2 regions of the Buttiauxella agrestis genome follow, and region 1 is predicted to be linked to the other one. Evidence: predicted binding sites of a transcription regulator. Region 1 holds the regulator's gene; the other holds the start of a gene.
The links. Region 1 encodes CRP, which controls carbon source genes, mostly activating them, when cyclic AMP is high. Its sites were predicted from a motif close to ATGTGANNNNNNTCACAT; they were not measured.
Positions count from the first base shown of each region.

Region 2: serC (3-phosphoserine/phosphohydroxythreonine transaminase) is a predicted target of CRP. The motif match lies at 6,000-6,017, and genes of this name have one in related genera.

Region 1 is NZ_UIGI01000001.1:381,257-389,131, forward strand. It holds gene argD (bifunctional acetylornithine/succinyldiaminopimelate transaminase) at 1-412, shown strand, start outside; gene DY231_RS01785 (YccS/YhfK family putative transporter) at 420-2,504, opposite strand; gene crp (cAMP-activated global transcriptional regulator CRP) at 2,597-3,229, opposite strand; gene DY231_RS01800 (OsmC family protein) at 3,544-3,948, shown strand; gene DY231_RS01805 (phosphoribulokinase) at 3,979-4,851, opposite strand; gene DY231_RS01810 (YheU family protein) at 4,924-5,142, opposite strand; gene DY231_RS01815 (hydrolase) at 5,144-6,160, opposite strand; gene DY231_RS01820 (LysE family translocator) at 6,223-6,822, shown strand; gene DY231_RS01825 (ABC transporter ATP-binding protein) at 6,870-7,875, opposite strand, start outside.
Region 2 is NZ_UIGI01000001.1:3,310,068-3,317,942, reverse strand. It holds gene pflB (formate C-acetyltransferase) at 1-2,048, opposite strand, end outside; gene focA (formate transporter FocA) at 2,102-2,959, opposite strand; gene ycaO (30S ribosomal protein S12 methylthiotransferase accessory factor YcaO) at 3,366-5,123, opposite strand; gene DY231_RS15760 (DUF421 domain-containing protein) at 5,262-5,954, shown strand; gene serC (3-phosphoserine/phosphohydroxythreonine transaminase) at 6,115-7,200, shown strand; gene aroA (3-phosphoshikimate 1-carboxyvinyltransferase) at 7,281-7,875, shown strand, end outside.

The DNA of each region.
Region 1 (7,875 bases):
GGAAATTGCTTCTGCGTTCCATGTTGGCACTCATGGTTCAACCTACGGCGGAAACCCGCTGGCATGTGCCGTTGCGGGTGCGGCGTTTGACATCATCAATACGCCTGAGGTTTTGAAAGGTGTTGCGACGAAGCGCCAGCAATTCGTTAAGCATTTGCAGCAAATCGACGAGCAATACGACGTGTTCAGCGACATTCGCGGCATGGGCCTATTGATTGGCGCTGAGTTGAAACCTCGCTACAAAGGCCGTGCTCGGGAGTTCCTGTATGCGGCGGCAGAAGCGGGCGTGATGGTCTTGAACGCGGGGCCAGACGTCATGCGTTTTGCCCCGGCGTTAATTGTTGAAGATGCTGATATCGAAGACGGTATGTCGCGCTTTGCCAAAGCGGTCGCAAAAGTCGTTAACGCTTAATCGCCCGTCAATTTGAGCGCCGTAAGCGGTTCAGCCAGATACCGTGATGTGGCCGCTGGCGCCATGCAACCGATGAAATGGTATGCATGGTGCTGAGGTGGCCCAACACCCGCTGTAAATGTTGCTCCATGGTACTTAGCGGCCCGCTCGGAAGCCCTTCAAGCGGGTCGAGAATATTCGCATCATTGGTTTCCCCTGGCCCATCATATTGAAGCCGCTGCTGGCATCGTTGCAGCGCAATTTCACACGATTGCAAATAACGCTGGGCGAGATCCGGCGTAAGCATGTTGTGCTCGCGGGCGAGCGTGGTCATCGCATTGATGTGTTCGACGATAAACTGGCTGTGCGTCACCCACAGTTTCATATCGGCAAGATAGTGCGAGTTAAATCCAGGTTCCTGCATCGCCTGGTTGAGCGAGTTGAATAAGGCATTGTGCGCCTGGTTGACCCTCATTCGCGAATACGCCAGCGGCGTGGGTTCCGGGTCACTGCTCAGAATCAGGCGAATCGCATCTTGATCGCGCTCCAGAGCATCGTGGGCGTTCTGGCGCAGCAAACCACTTTGCCACTGTGGCCACAGCCATACCATGCCACCAAAGGCAATCAGGCAGCCGAGCAACGTATCTATTAAGCGCGGGACGATGTACTGCTCGGCGCTGAGGGTGATCAGTTGCAGGGTGTAAACCGCCGTGACGGTAAAGCCAATTGTCGCCCAGCCGTAACTCTTACGAATGAACAAATAGCTGACCAGCGTAATGACCAACATCGCGGCCAGCGCGATATCTTGCGGAAAGTGGAAGTGCAGTGCGATGCCCGCTATCGCCAAACCTGCAATCGTGCCTGCCGACCGGTGAAGAATTCTCACCCGGGTCGCGCCATAGCCGTTTTGCGTCACAAACATTACCGTCATCAAAATCCAGTAAGGTTTGGGCAGATGTAAAAACCCCCCCAAAATACTGGCGATGGTCAGCATTACACCTAATCTGGCGGCGTTACGCAGCGCGGCGGATTTCAAAGACAAATAGCTTTTCAGTGCTGCCCAAAGTGGCAAACGACGCTGCCGGTCTTCCATCAAATCACGGATATATAACGGGCGCTGGGTGCGTAAAACACGGCCAATCCGACTGAAGTGGTAATGACAAAATTGCCCAACCGGGTTATCCGGATTTTGACGTGCGATTTTCTCGAGGGCATCAATCTGTTTATCCATCGTGAAACGCTGTGGGAACCGATGATAAAGAATGTCATCAGCCAGCACACGTAAACGCGCCGCAATGGTCTGCGCGTTCCAGCGAATCACGGCTTCAGCGTGGCTTTTCTCAACCAGTTTTTGCACTTCGGCAGGTTGGTGAAGGCTGACGGAAATGTGTTCTTGTAAATCCAGAGCGACCTGAAACGCACGTAACAAGCGTTTGTAGCCATTTTGCTGGTTCGCCGCCAGCATGTGCAATTGCTGGTAGCAGACCGTGATCAGGTCAACGGCTTTTTGCTGCCGCTCCAGGAGCGGAGGCAGCGCTTTTTCAGGATCGGTATGCTGCGTGAGCATCCCGTATTTGGCTTCGCAGTACTCTGCCAGTTGGCGATAGAGCAGGCTTAATGATTCACGCAGTGGCTGCTCGCGCCACATCCAGAACCAAAACCAGTTAAACACGCCGTACCAAATTGTACCGCTGACATACAGCAGCATGGGCTTCCAGATGGGCATATTCCCGGCCATGCTGAGTGTAAAGATGGCGGCAATGAGTGAGGCGGGAAGCAGACGAGCGTGCAGGGAGCTGATTTCGGCTGTGACGCCCAGCAATAGCGCCATCACGGCCAATATCACCGGCAACGGCACGGAGGTATAAAGCAACAAAAGCTGCATGATCAAACTGCTGACGGCAAACAGACTACCGCCGACGATCAGGCGTTTGAAGAAGCGTTTATGGGGGGTATCAAGCCCTGCAATGTTGCAGCAGGCAGGGACTAAAGAGAAAAGCAGGCCGGACTGGAGATTGCCAAAGAGCAAACCTACTGCCACCGGAAGGCACAGCACCAGCGTTTGCCGCAGTGCGTAGTTAACTTCAGGATGGTAGATAAGCCGACGCCACATAAGTCTTATTTAATCCCTTTTTACCGCAGGGGTTAGATTTTAGAGACAAAAAAGGCGTGTTATGAAGCAACACGCCATTTTTGAGACGGAGATTAACGAGTGCCGTAAACGACGATCGTTTTACCGTGAGCAGAGATCAGATTTTGATCTTCCAGCATTTTCAAGATACGACCAACGGTTTCGCGAGAGCAACCCACGATCTGACCGATTTCCTGACGGGTAATTTTAATCTGCATACCGTCCGGGTGGGTCATTGCATCAGGCTGTTTAGCCAGGTTCAGCAGTGTCTGCGCGATACGACCAGTCACATCAAGGAATGCCAGGTTACCGACTTTCTCAGATGTCACTTGCAGACGGCGAGCCATCTGGGAAGACAGGCGCATCAAAATGTCTGGATTGACCTGAATGAGCTGGCGGAATTTTTTATATGAAATTTCAGCCACTTCGCAGGCACTTTTAGCACGAACCCAGGCACTACGTTCCTGACCTTCTTCGAACAGCCCTAACTCGCCAATGAAATCGCCCTGATTCAGATAGGAGAGGATCATTTCCTTGCCCTCTTCATCTTTGATCAGAACAGCCACAGAACCCTTGACGATGTAATACAGCGTCTCAGCCTTTTCACCCTGGTGAATCAGTGTGCTCTTCGATGGATACTTATGAATGTGGCAATGGGACAAGAACCATTCGAGAGTCGGGTCTGTTTGCGGTTTGCCAAGCACCATGCGCGGTTATCCTCTGTTTTATAACTGGCTACCAACGACAGGACGCTAAACATCCTGTCTGGCGTTGCAAGTATTAGAATATTCCCCACCTTGGGGAGATGGCATGCAAGTCATTCTTGCTGCCTGTAATTAGTGATGTCCTCTGCATACATGCATAACGTCAATGTATCGATGTAGCATCTGGATTGTTTTAGCATAGCTTTTGACAAGTGTCTCCTATTGTCTCGTTTCAGCTTGACGCAGGTCGCCTTCCATTGCCAGATTTGCTGAATCTGCGTACTCTGAAAGACAATTTTTTCAACGGGAGAAGTAACATGCAAGCACGAGTGAAGTGGGTTGAAGGGTTAACCTTCCTTGGGGAGTCCGCTTCTGGACACCAGATTCTGATGGACGGTAATTCTGGCGATAAAGCACCCAGTCCGATGGAAATGGTTCTGATGTCCGCTGGTGGTTGTAGCGCAATCGACGTGGTTTCTATTTTGCAAAAAGGCCGCTACAACGTGACGGATTGTGAAGTGAAACTGACCTCTGAGCGCCGCGAAGAAGCCCCGCGTCTGTTCACACATATCAATCTGCATTTCATCGTGACAGGCAAAGAGTTGAAAGATAATGCGGTTTCACGCGCTGTAGACTTGTCTGCTGAGAAGTACTGCTCTGTTGCGTTGATGCTGGAAAAAGCCGTAAACATCACCCATAGCTACGAAGTGATTGAAGGCTAGAGTGAAGTAAAAGGGCGGTGTTTAGCCGCCCTAATTATTGATATTCCGACCTTCCGCCAGGCGCTTAACTAACGGCGTCATGATCAACTCCATTGCCAGTCCCATCTTGCCGCCCGGCACCACCAATGTATTGATGTGGGAAATAAATGAGCCTTGCAGCATGGCGAGCAAATACGGGAAATCGATATCATCCAGACCGCGAAAATGAATCACGACAAAGCTTTCATCTAAAGATGGAATACCGCGTGCGGCAAACGGGTTAGAGGTATCTACCGTCGGTACACGCTGGAAGTTGATATGCGTGCGGGAAAATTGCGGTGTGATGTAATTGATGTAATCGTCCATCGAACGCACGACGGAATCCATTACCGCTTCACGGGAATGACCGCGCTCGCTGGTGTCGCGCACCAGTTTTTGAATCCACTCCAGGTTGACAATCGGTACTACGCCAACCAGTAAATCGACGGCATTGGCGACGTCGTGCTGCGGGGTAACGACACCGCCATGCAAGCCTTCATAAAACAAAACATCAGTCGGTTCTGGTAACGGTTGCCATGGAGTAAACGTGCCGGGAATCTGATTCCAGGGTACGGCTTCGTCATAGGTATGAAGATATTTACGTGATTTACCTTGCCCGGTTTTGCCGTATTCAATAAACGTTTGTTCAAGTAAGCCGAAGTCGTTGGCTTCCGGCCCGAAGTAGCTGATATGGCGGCCAAGGTCACGCGCTTTACGAATCGCCATATCCATTTCAGGACGGGTGAAACGATGGAAACTGTCGCCTTCAACTTCAGCTGCACGTAGGTTTAATTGCTGGAAGATTTTACGAAAGGCGATGCTGGTGGTGGTCGTTCCCGCGCCGCTGGAACCTGTTACGGCAATAACCGGATGTTTGGCTGACATAAGGCAACAACTCCATGGGTAGTAGCAAGTTTGGTTGGGTGAAGGCAGTTGTATTATGCAGTATAGGCAGGCTTAGCCGCGAAATTGCCCGCGAGCCATGATATTCACCGTTTCATGAAGTTCTGACCATACCAGTACCGCTTCACCACTTTGCAGTTGGCGCTTAACATCAGCCACCTTTTGCTCAAGTGAGCGCTCTTGTTCACCATAATCTGTGCCTTCGCGTAATACAAAGGATTCAATCAGATTATCAAGCGTTTCGGGAGGCAGGTCTTGCCAGGGAATCATCATATTACTGGTCCAAAAATTGAGACAGCCATTGCGGGATGCGTTGCTCAAGCCACATTTCAGGGCGGCGTAACGTGCCCCCCACAAACCCAACATGCCCACCGTAGCGCGTAAGTTGGTATTCGATATTAGCAGGCAATATGGCTTTATCCGGGATCACATGATGATCCATAAACGGGTCATCTTTGGCGTGGATGATGAGCGTCCGGGTTTTGATTTGTGGCAGTAATGGCATCGCGCTGCATTGACGGTAGTAGTCGATAGCATCAGCAAAGCCGTGAATCTTTGACGTAATCAAATCATCAAACTCGCGCAGACGGCGCATTCCTTTAAGCTGACGCATATCAACAGGGAGAGTCCCCGGATAGCTTCTGAGCTTACGTGCGGCATTTTTCTTCAGCAGATTCAAAAGATAGTGCTGATAAACGCGGGAGAAGCCTTTTTCGATATGCGCGCTGCAATGTTCCAGCATCAGAGGTGCTGACACTATGACACCGGCCTGTAGCGTGCAGTCAGCACCTTGTTTAGCCATTAAACAAGCGAGCATATTCCCGCCGAGGGAAAACCCCACTGCCGCCGTCGGCACTTTGCCATAACGGGTACTGAGCCAGTCCAGGAAGTAGCTACCGTCTTCAGTTTCGCCCGAGTGGTAAATGCGCTTCATGCGATTTGGCACACCGCTACATCCACGGAAATGCATGACTACGCCCAGCCAGCCTTGCTTGCTGGCGGCCTCAATTAAGCCGTGAGCGTATGGGCTGTGCAGGCTGCCTTCGAGACCATGAAAAACAACTAACCGTGGTTTATGCAATGCCTGGCGTGGGTCTTCGCTCCAGGCAAGATCGACAAAATCCCCATCCGGCATGTCCAGACGTTGCCAATGAGGTTTGAAATTGAGGCGACGGCGAATCAAACGCGGAAGCATGGTTTGCAGGTGCGGATTACTGACACCCTTCAACGGACGAAATTGATCATCTTCTTCGTGATTAAAATTCAATACTGCGGGACTTGTCGTAGCCATATCACACTGTTAGTTTCATTTAGTTTGCTAATTAACTTTACCGGGTGTGGAGCACCCATTTCATGGAAACGCTTTTCTTCTCAATGCTTGGTTTTCTTTGGGTCGCGGCTATTACACCCGGCCCGAACAATATGTTACTGACTTCTTCCGGCGCCAATTACGGCTTTATGCGCACCATTCCGTTGATGATTGGCATCATGCTTGGGATGCAATGCATCCTGTTGCTGGTGGCCTTTGGCGTCGGTAGCTTAATCCTTTTGTATCCTGCTTTGCACCTTATCCTGAAGATTGCCGGGAGTGCTTACCTATTATGGCTGGCATGGAAAATCGGCACCGCGACCTATGAAAAACTGGAAACGGATGCGGCGCCTCCGGCTCCTATTCCATTCTGGCAGGGCGGTTTACTACAGGTTATCAACCCTAAAGCCTGGTTGATGGCACTGGGTGCAGTGGCAAGTTTTAGCCTTGCCGGTGCTCAGTACCTGCATTCCGTGGCGTTAATCAGTATCGGAATTGCGCTGGTTAACATTGTTGCAGGTATTATCTGGATTGCGTTTGGCAGCATGATCGGCAAACTGTTGCGCAGTCGCCGCTCCTGGACAATTTTCAATGTCTTTATGGGATTGCTGACCGCAGCATGTGCCCTGTTGATTTGGCATTAAGTTCGCGGGCCTCATCCTTACTTTTCGAGAAGGGTGAGGCCAAACGGTTACTCGGCCTGCATCATCTGCTCTAACTGGTCGTGCGCGTCCAGCCATTCCATCTCGCACTCTTCCAGTGCTGACTTCACTTTCACCTGAGTTTGCAGACATTCAGTCATTTCTGCTTTACGACTTTGGTCGTAAATAGCGCTGTCAGCCAGTTTTTCTTCCACTTGCGCAAGCTGGGCATTCAGCTTTTCCATCTGCTTTTCAAGCGTGGTGATTTGCTTGCGCAGCGGCTGAGTTTGCGTGCGCAATTCTGCTTCACGGCGTTTTTGATCTTTACGGGACTGTGCGCTGTTGGCGTTATCTTTTGCAGAATCGAGCGGCTGGTTTTCCTGCTTTTGCAGATCGACAAGCCACTGCTGATAATCTTCCAGATCGCCATCAAAGGCTTCGACTTTGCCGTCGTGGACCAGATACAAATCATCAGTAGTTGAACGCAATAAGTGACGGTCGTGCGAAACCACTACCAGCGCGCCTTCAAAATCAATCAACGCTTCGGTCAGTGCCTGACGCATGTCGAGATCAAGGTGGTTGGTGGGTTCATCAAGCAGCAGCAGGTTAGGGCGCTGCCAGACCACTAACGCCAGGACCAGACGTGCTTTTTCACCACCGGAGAAACGCGCGGTTTGTTCGGTGACTTTGTCGCCACGGAAACCAAATCCGCCCAGATAATCACGCAATTGCTGTTCCAGCTCTTTCGGTGCGATACGCGCCAGATGCTGCAATGGCGATTCGTCAGCGCGTAAGTACTCGAGCTGATGCTGTGCGAAGTAACCGAGCTTAATACCTTTCGCCAGCCCGATATCGCCCTTCAACGGTTCGATTTCTTCCGCCAGCAATTTAATCAGCGTTGATTTACCGGCACCGTTGCGGCCAAGCAGGCCGATGCGTGAGCCAGGAACCAGATTCAGTTTGATGGAATCCAGAATCACGCGTTCGCCATAACCGGCGCTGACTTTTTCCATACGCAGCAGCGGGTTTGGCAGGCTTTCCGGAGCACGGAAGCTG
Region 2 (7,875 bases), 2.9 Mb from region 1:
TTACGAACTTCGTCGTCTTTACCCAGTGCGTTAGGAACGATAGAGAAGGTATAAGAAATACCATCTTTAGCGTAAGCAAACGGCAGTTTAGCAACGGAAGTCAGAGAGGCAACAGCACCTTTCTGGTCACGACCATGCATTGGGTTAGCACCTGGACCGAATGGAGCGCCAGCGCGACGACCGTCTGGGGTGTTACCGGTTTTCTTACCATAAACCACGTTAGAGGTGATGGTCAGAACAGACTGAGTCGGGATAGCGTTACGGTAAGTAGTCAGTTTCTGAATTTTCTTCATGAAACGTTCTACCAGGTCAACAGCGATGTCATCTACGCGAGAATCGTTGTTACCGAACATTGGGTATTCGCCTTCGATTTCGAAGTCTACAGCCAGGCCGTCTTCGTCACGAACAGGTTTAACTTTCGCGTATTTGATTGCAGACAGGGAGTCAGCTGCAACAGACAGACCCGCGATACCACAAGCCATAGTGCGAACAACGTCACGGTCATGCAGAGCCATCAGAGACGCTTCGTAGCTGTACTTATCATGCATATAGTGAATGATGTTCAGCGCGGTGACGTACTGTTTAGCCAGCCAGTCCATGAAGTGGTCAAGACGATCCAGAACGTTATCGTAGTCCAGAACGTCAGCCATGATTGGCGCTTCTTTAGGACCGATCTGAATTTTCAGTTTTTCATCAACGCCGCCGTTGATTGCATACAGCATGGTTTTCGCGAGGTTAGCACGAGCACCGAAGAACTGCATTTGCTTACCAACGATCATCGGGCTTACGCAGCATGCGATTGCGTAGTCATCGTTGTTAAAGTCAGGGCGCATCAGATCATCATTCTCGTATTGCAGAGAAGAGGTATCGATGGAAACTTTAGCTGCGAACTTCTTGAAGTTCAGTGGTAGTTTTTCAGACCACAGAATAGTGATGTTCGGCTCCGGAGACGGCCCCATAGTGTACAGGGTGTTCAGGAAACGGAAGCTAGATTTGGTAACCAGAGTACGGCCATCTACACCCATACCGGCGATAGATTCAGTTGCCCAGATTGGGTCACCAGAGAACAGCTCATCATACTCAGGGGTACGCAGGAAGCGAACCATACGCAGTTTCATGACCAGGTGGTCAATCATTTCCTGTGCTTCAAGCTCAGTGATTTTGCCTGCTTTCAGGTCACGTTCGATGAATGCATCCAGGAAGGTGGATACGCGACCGAAGGACATTGCAGCGCCGTTCTGAGATTTAACCGCAGCCAGGTAGCCGAAGTAAGTCCACTGAATAGCTTCTTGAGCATTTTTAGCAGGACCAGAGATATCGCAGCCATATTTAGCAGCCATTTCTTTGATCTGACCCAGAGCACGGTGTTGCTCGGAGATTTCTTCACGCAGACGGATTGTTGCTTCCAGATCTTCGCCGTTTTCCAGTTTGGATTGCAGAGAGTTGAACTGAGCAAATTTGTCTTTCATCAGGAAGTCGATACCGTACAGCGCTACGCGACGGTAGTCACCGATGATACGACCACGACCGTAAGCATCCGGCAGACCGGTGATTACGCCTGATTTACGGCAGTTCAGGATGTCTTTGGTATAAACGTCAAACACACCCTGGTTGTGGGTTTTGCGGTATTCGGTGAAGATCTTTTTAAGCATTGGGTCAAGTTCACGACCGTATACTTTGCAAGAACCTTCAACCATTTTGATGCCACCAAACGGAATAATTGCACGTTTCAGTGGAGCATCAGTCTGCAAGCCAACGATAGTTTCGAGGGACTTGTTGATGTAACCAGCATCATGGGAGGTGATGGTGGAAGCGAGGTCAGTATCGAAGTCAACAGGCGCGTGAGTGCGGTTTTCCTGTTTAACGCCTTCCATGACGTTGTCCCACAGTGTGGTAGTTGCTTCAGTAGCACCTGCCAGGAAGGACTCGTCACCCTCGTAAGGGGTGTAGTTTTTCTGAATAAAGTCACGCACGTTGACTTCATTCTGCCAGTCACCTTTGGCAAAACCTTCCCAGGCTGTGGCTAACTTTTCATTAAGCTCGGACATTTAACACCTACCTTCTAATGTGGATTTCTTATTCCCTGAACGACAGCTAGCACTTAGTGCTTATCACCACCGCGCAGATAAATTACCCAGTACGTCAACCCAACCAGTAAACCACCGCCGATGATGTTCCCGATAGTCACGGGGATTAAGTTATCAGTGATGAAGTTCAACACGGTTAAGTGTGTAAAATTGTCCGGAGACGACCCAACTGCGGTCCAGAATTCCGGGCTTGCAAAGTTGCGTACTACAATACCCATCGGGATCATGAACATGTTTGCGATACTGTGCTCAAAACCACTAGCAACAAACATGGCGACCGGGAGGATCATAGCAAACATCTTGTCCATCAAACTGCGACCGGAGTAGCTCATCCAGACAGCCAGACAGACCATCAGGTTAGCTAAAATACCGAGGCACACAGCTTCAATAAATGTGTGATGCATCTTGTGGTCTGCTGTTTGTAACACATTCAGCCCCCACGCACCGTTTGCTGTCATGTACATACCTGACAACCAAATCAACACCACAAACATCAGAGCGCCACAAAGGTTACCGATATAAACGTTAATCCAGTTCTTTGCGAGTTGACCCCATGTAATGCGGCCACTGGCTTTCGCAACAACGATTAACACCGTGGAGGTGAAAAGGTCGGCACCGCAGATGACGCAAAGGATAAGCCCTAAGGAGAAGCAAGTACCACCAATCAGTTTTGCAATCCCAAATGGAATGGTCGCAGTACCCGTGGTAGCAGTGATGTAAAAGACAAAGGCAATCGAGATGAACATGCCCGCAGTTATCGCTAAATAAAACGTGGTCAGCGGGTGTTTTGTTGCTTTATAGACGCCAGCATCTTCGGCGACTTTCGCCATAGCGGCTGGGAGCAATAGATCAAAAGGGTTGTCAGCTTTCACACTAACTCTCTCTTATTTAATTCGGCGACGAGATACTAACAAAGCATTATAGAGTAAAAATTGATATGGATCATATCTCGCCAAGCTTATAGGCCTGAAAACAGCAGGTGTTTACCCGTTTTTCAGCATAAGTGATTGATTTTGTTTATAAAAATAAAGTTTAAAGTTTATAATGTAATTTGATATTTAACCTCGGCGCTCCTGTGTCAGGTTAATTAGAATGGAGTATTTCTATAATTTGGCAACAATATTTATTGTTTTAAAATAATAATATTTTACTAATATTTAACTATTGAGTCACATATGAAATTATTGCGGTGACAATAAAAACACGGGGCAATAAAAATAGCCCCGTAATATAGCGTAAACCTTATGGTTTACGTACCTTTACTCATGGTTTATTACTTTATTTCCAAAAAGCCGCTTTTGCGCGTTGCAGTTTTTCATACGCGCCTAACAATGCCTGATGGGCTGGGAAAGCTTTCAGATCGCTGTCTACAGCTTGCAAGCCATAGAATGGTGCTTCACCGCTCAGCGCAGCACTTGCTGCTTCGACTGTTTCTGCGCCGTACATACGTACGAAGCCATTCAGATATTGCAGTGGTTGGCGGTCTTCTTCCATCGCCAGTAACAGCAGGGTTTGCAGGCAGCGATAGTAGTTCGCACGCTCAGGGCTGAAAATAGAGGCGTTGAACTCCATTGTCCATTCAGTCCAGATAAGCGCCTGTTCGGTATCACCACCCGCTAATGCCAGCATAGCTTTGAGCTCGCCAATACGTAGGGTGTACCAACCGTTGTCTTTGCCGGTAGCCAGACCGAGCAGTTCACGCACACGGGTGAAATCATCATGACCCTCTTCATCTAACTGCGAGATGAGACCCAGATAATCCTGTTTTTCCCACTCACTTCCTGGCAGCGCCAGAATGGTGTCGCGCAGGTGATAACCCATATTGTTATTGGCAAGCAGCAAATCTTCCGCGGGATAGATATCGGACATTCCAGGCACGATGATACGGCAAGCGTAAACATCCAGATGCTGGTAATCGGCGATGTACACTTCTTGATCTTCTGCGTCAAAGATGGCCATCAAAGTGGCGAATTCTTCTTCTGTTGTGCCGGAGAAACTCCAGTCAACAAACGGATAGTCAGCATCCTGCTTGAACATATCCCAGGAAATCAGGCCGCTTGAGTCAATGAAGTGAGTTTCCAGGTTCGCGTGTTCGGCCACTTCTTCGTCATCAAAAGTAGGCGGAGTGAACACGTCCAGGTCTTTCAGACCGCGGCCCTGAAGCAGTTCAGTCACGGTACGCTCTAGCGCAACACCAAAATCAGGATGCGCACCGAAGGAAGCAAAACAGGTTCCGTTTGCTGGGTTGAATAGCACAACGCAGATAACCGGATATTTGCCGCCCAACGAACCGTCATAAGCGAAGATTGGGAAACCTTCAGCTTCCAGCGTGGCAATGGATTCAACCACACCAGGATAGCGAGCCAACACTTCCTGTGGGATTTCCGGCAGGCTAATGCTTTCCGCGATAATGCGGTTTTTAATGTAACGCTCAAAAACTTCAGAAAGTCCCTGAACACGGGCTTCGTTTGCGGTGTTCCCTGCAGACATCCCATTAGAAACATACAAATTCCCGATGATGTTCATCGGAATATAGACCGTTTCTTGATCGGATTGACGGGTAAATGGAAGGGCGCAGATCCCGCGATCTTCATTACCTGATTGCAGGTCAATCAGCATGCCTGCGGTGACTTCGTTTTCAGGATCGTAGAACGCACGCAGATGGTCGTCGAGAATACCTTCTGGCAACTGCTCGTCTTCAGGAATCGGGAACCACTTCTCGTTTGGATAATGCACAAACGGGCCATTGGCAATGGTTTTGCCCAACCAGAAATCAGCGAAGAAGTAATTGGTCGACAGGCGTTCGAAATATTCGCCCAACGCGGATGCTAACGCTGCTTTTTTAGTCGCACCCTTACCATTGGTGAAGCACAGTGCGCTGTCTTTATCACGAATATGAACGGACCAGACGTTAGGGACCGGATTTAACCAGGAGGCTTCTTCTATATTAAAGCCAAGATCGGCAAGTTTGGTCTGGAAGCGAGCGATGGAGTCTTCCAGAGCGGCATCTTTGCCAGGAATAAAGGTTTGAGTCATGAGGTTTCACTTTTGTCGTACGCAAAGCGCGCAATGATACGGGTTTTAGCCAACTGACGCTATCGCCAGCGGCAAGCAGGCGGCCTTAGCATAACAGGCTATGCTTATTGTCAGTAACCTACTGTTATGGCGGTATAAATGAAGAGTTTTGATCTCCAGCGGATGGCGCTAGACAAAGTCCCTTTAGATTTTCTGTGGGAAGTGGCTTTTCGTAGCCTTTACACCTTTGTACTCGTGTTCCTGTTTTTAAAGATAACCGGGCGGCGTGGCGTAAGGCAGATGTCGTTGTTTGAAGTGTTGATAATCCTGACTCTTGGCTCAGCGGCAGGTGATGTGGCGTTTTATGACGATGTGCCGATGCTGCCTGTTTTCGTCGTATTCATGACTCTCGCATGCTTATATCGTCTGGCGATGTGGTTGATGAGCCACAGTGAAAAACTTGAAAATCTGCTGGAAGGAAAACCCGCGGTAATTATAGAAGAAGGTGAGTTTGCCTGGGAAAAAATGAAGGCTCAAAACATGACCGAATTTGAGTTCTTCATGGAACTACGCCTACATGGCGTAGAGCATTTGGGGCAGGTTCGGCTGGCGATATTAGAAACTAACGGACAGATTAGCGTCTATTACTTCCCGGATGAGTTGGTCAGGCCGGGTTTATCTATATTGCCTGAGTATTGTAGCGAGCGCTTCGAGAGGGTTCCGGAGGATGGGGAATACGCCTGTATTCGATGTAGTGAAGTAGTGACGTTAAACGCGGGAACAAAAACTCTCTGTCCACGCTGTAAACATCATCAATGGGTCAAAGCCAGCACGGCAACACGAGTCACCTGACGGGCGTTTATCGGGTGTTTAATTCAACGATTAGTTGATTCTGTTGTGTGATTTTGCGCACATTACCGCACCATGCCGTATTAACCATTGCAGCCTCAGCATCTCAATGATAAAACCGAATATGTGGTAAAACTTATGACTCTAAGCGTGGTGAGGGGAAATGACTCAGGTATACAATTTTAGTTCCGGCCCGGCGATGCTACCGGCTGATGTACTTCGTCGTGCACAAAATGAACTCTGTGACTGGCAAGGTTTAGGCACCTCCGTAATGGAGATAAGCCACCGCAGTAAAGAGTTTATTCAGGTTGCTGAAGAAGCTGAAAAAGATTTTCGCGATCTGCTGCAAATCCCCTCGAACTACAAAGTTTTATTCTGTCACGGTGGTGGTCGCGGTCAATTCGCGGGCGTTCCACTCAATATTCTGGGTGACAAAACTACCGCTGACTACGTTGACGGAGGCTACTGGGCGAGCAGTGCAGTAAAAGAAGCGCATAAATACTGCAACCCCAATGTTATTGATGCCAAAGTCACTGTTGACGGTCTGCGCGCCATCAAACCGATGAGCGAATGGCAAGTTTCTGAAAACAGTGCTTATCTGCATTTCTGCCCAAACGAAACCATTGATGGCATTGCTATTCATGAAGCGCCAGATTTTGGCGACACCGTTGTTGTTGCTGACTACTCATCCTCTATCTTGTCGCATCCGATGGACGTTAGCCGCTTTGGCGTAATTTACGCTGGCGCGCAGAAGAACATCGGCCCGGCGGGTCTGACGCTGGTCATCGTGCGTGAAGATTTGCTCGGTAAGGCGCATAAAGCGTGCCCGTCGATTCTTGATTACACCGTGCTTAATGACAATGATTCTATGTTTAACACCCCGCCAACCTTCGCCTGGTATCTTTCAGGTCTGGTGTTTAAATGGCTGAAAGAGCAGGGCGGCGTTGAAGCGATGGATAAAATCAATCGGGCGAAAGCAGAACTGTTGTACGGCGTGATTGATAAAAGCGATTTCTATCGTAACGATGTTGCTTCGGCGAACCGTTCACGCATGAACGTGCCATTCCAGTTGGCAGACAGCGCACTGGATAAACTGTTCCTCGAAGAGTCCTTTGCTGCGGGTCTGCATGCGCTGAAAGGCCACCGCGTTGTCGGTGGGATGCGTGCCTCTATCTATAACGCCATGCCGCTTGAAGGCGTTAAAGCATTAACCAACTTTATGGTCGATTTTGAACGTCGCCACGGTTAATTGCTGTTAGTTGTGATTATCCCCGCGACATGCTTCGCGGGGTTTTTATTCTGTTTTGAGTTGAGAGTATTTTCCCCATGCTGGAATCCCTGACGTTACAACCCATCGCATTGGTCGACGGCACAATTAACCTCCCAGGTTCAAAAAGTGTTTCTAACCGAGCACTGCTACTTGCAGCGCTGGCTAATGGCACTACCGAACTGACTAATTTGCTGGATAGTGACGATGTGCGTCACATGCTTAACGCGCTGAAAGCCATGGGGGTGAGTTATACACTTTCCGCCGATCGTACGCGTTGTGAAGTCACAGGAATGGGTGGCCCGTTACAAGCCTCAGGTGAGCTGGAACTGTTTTTAGGTAATGCGGGTACAGCAATGCGCCCACTGGCGGCAGCATTGTGTCTGGGCAGTAACAACATCGTGCTGACGGGTGAACCGCGAATGAAAGAACGCCCAATCGGCCATTTGGTTGATGCTTTACGCCAGGGCGGCGCACAGATTGATTACCTGGAGCAAGAGAACTATCCGCCGTTGCGTCTGCGTGGTGGTTTTAGTGGCGGGCAGGTTTCAGTCGATGGCAGTGTTTCCAGTCAGTTCTTGACCGCACTCTTAATGACGGCGCCGCTGGCAGCAAACGACACCGAAATCACCATTAAAGGTGAGTTGGTATCGAAAC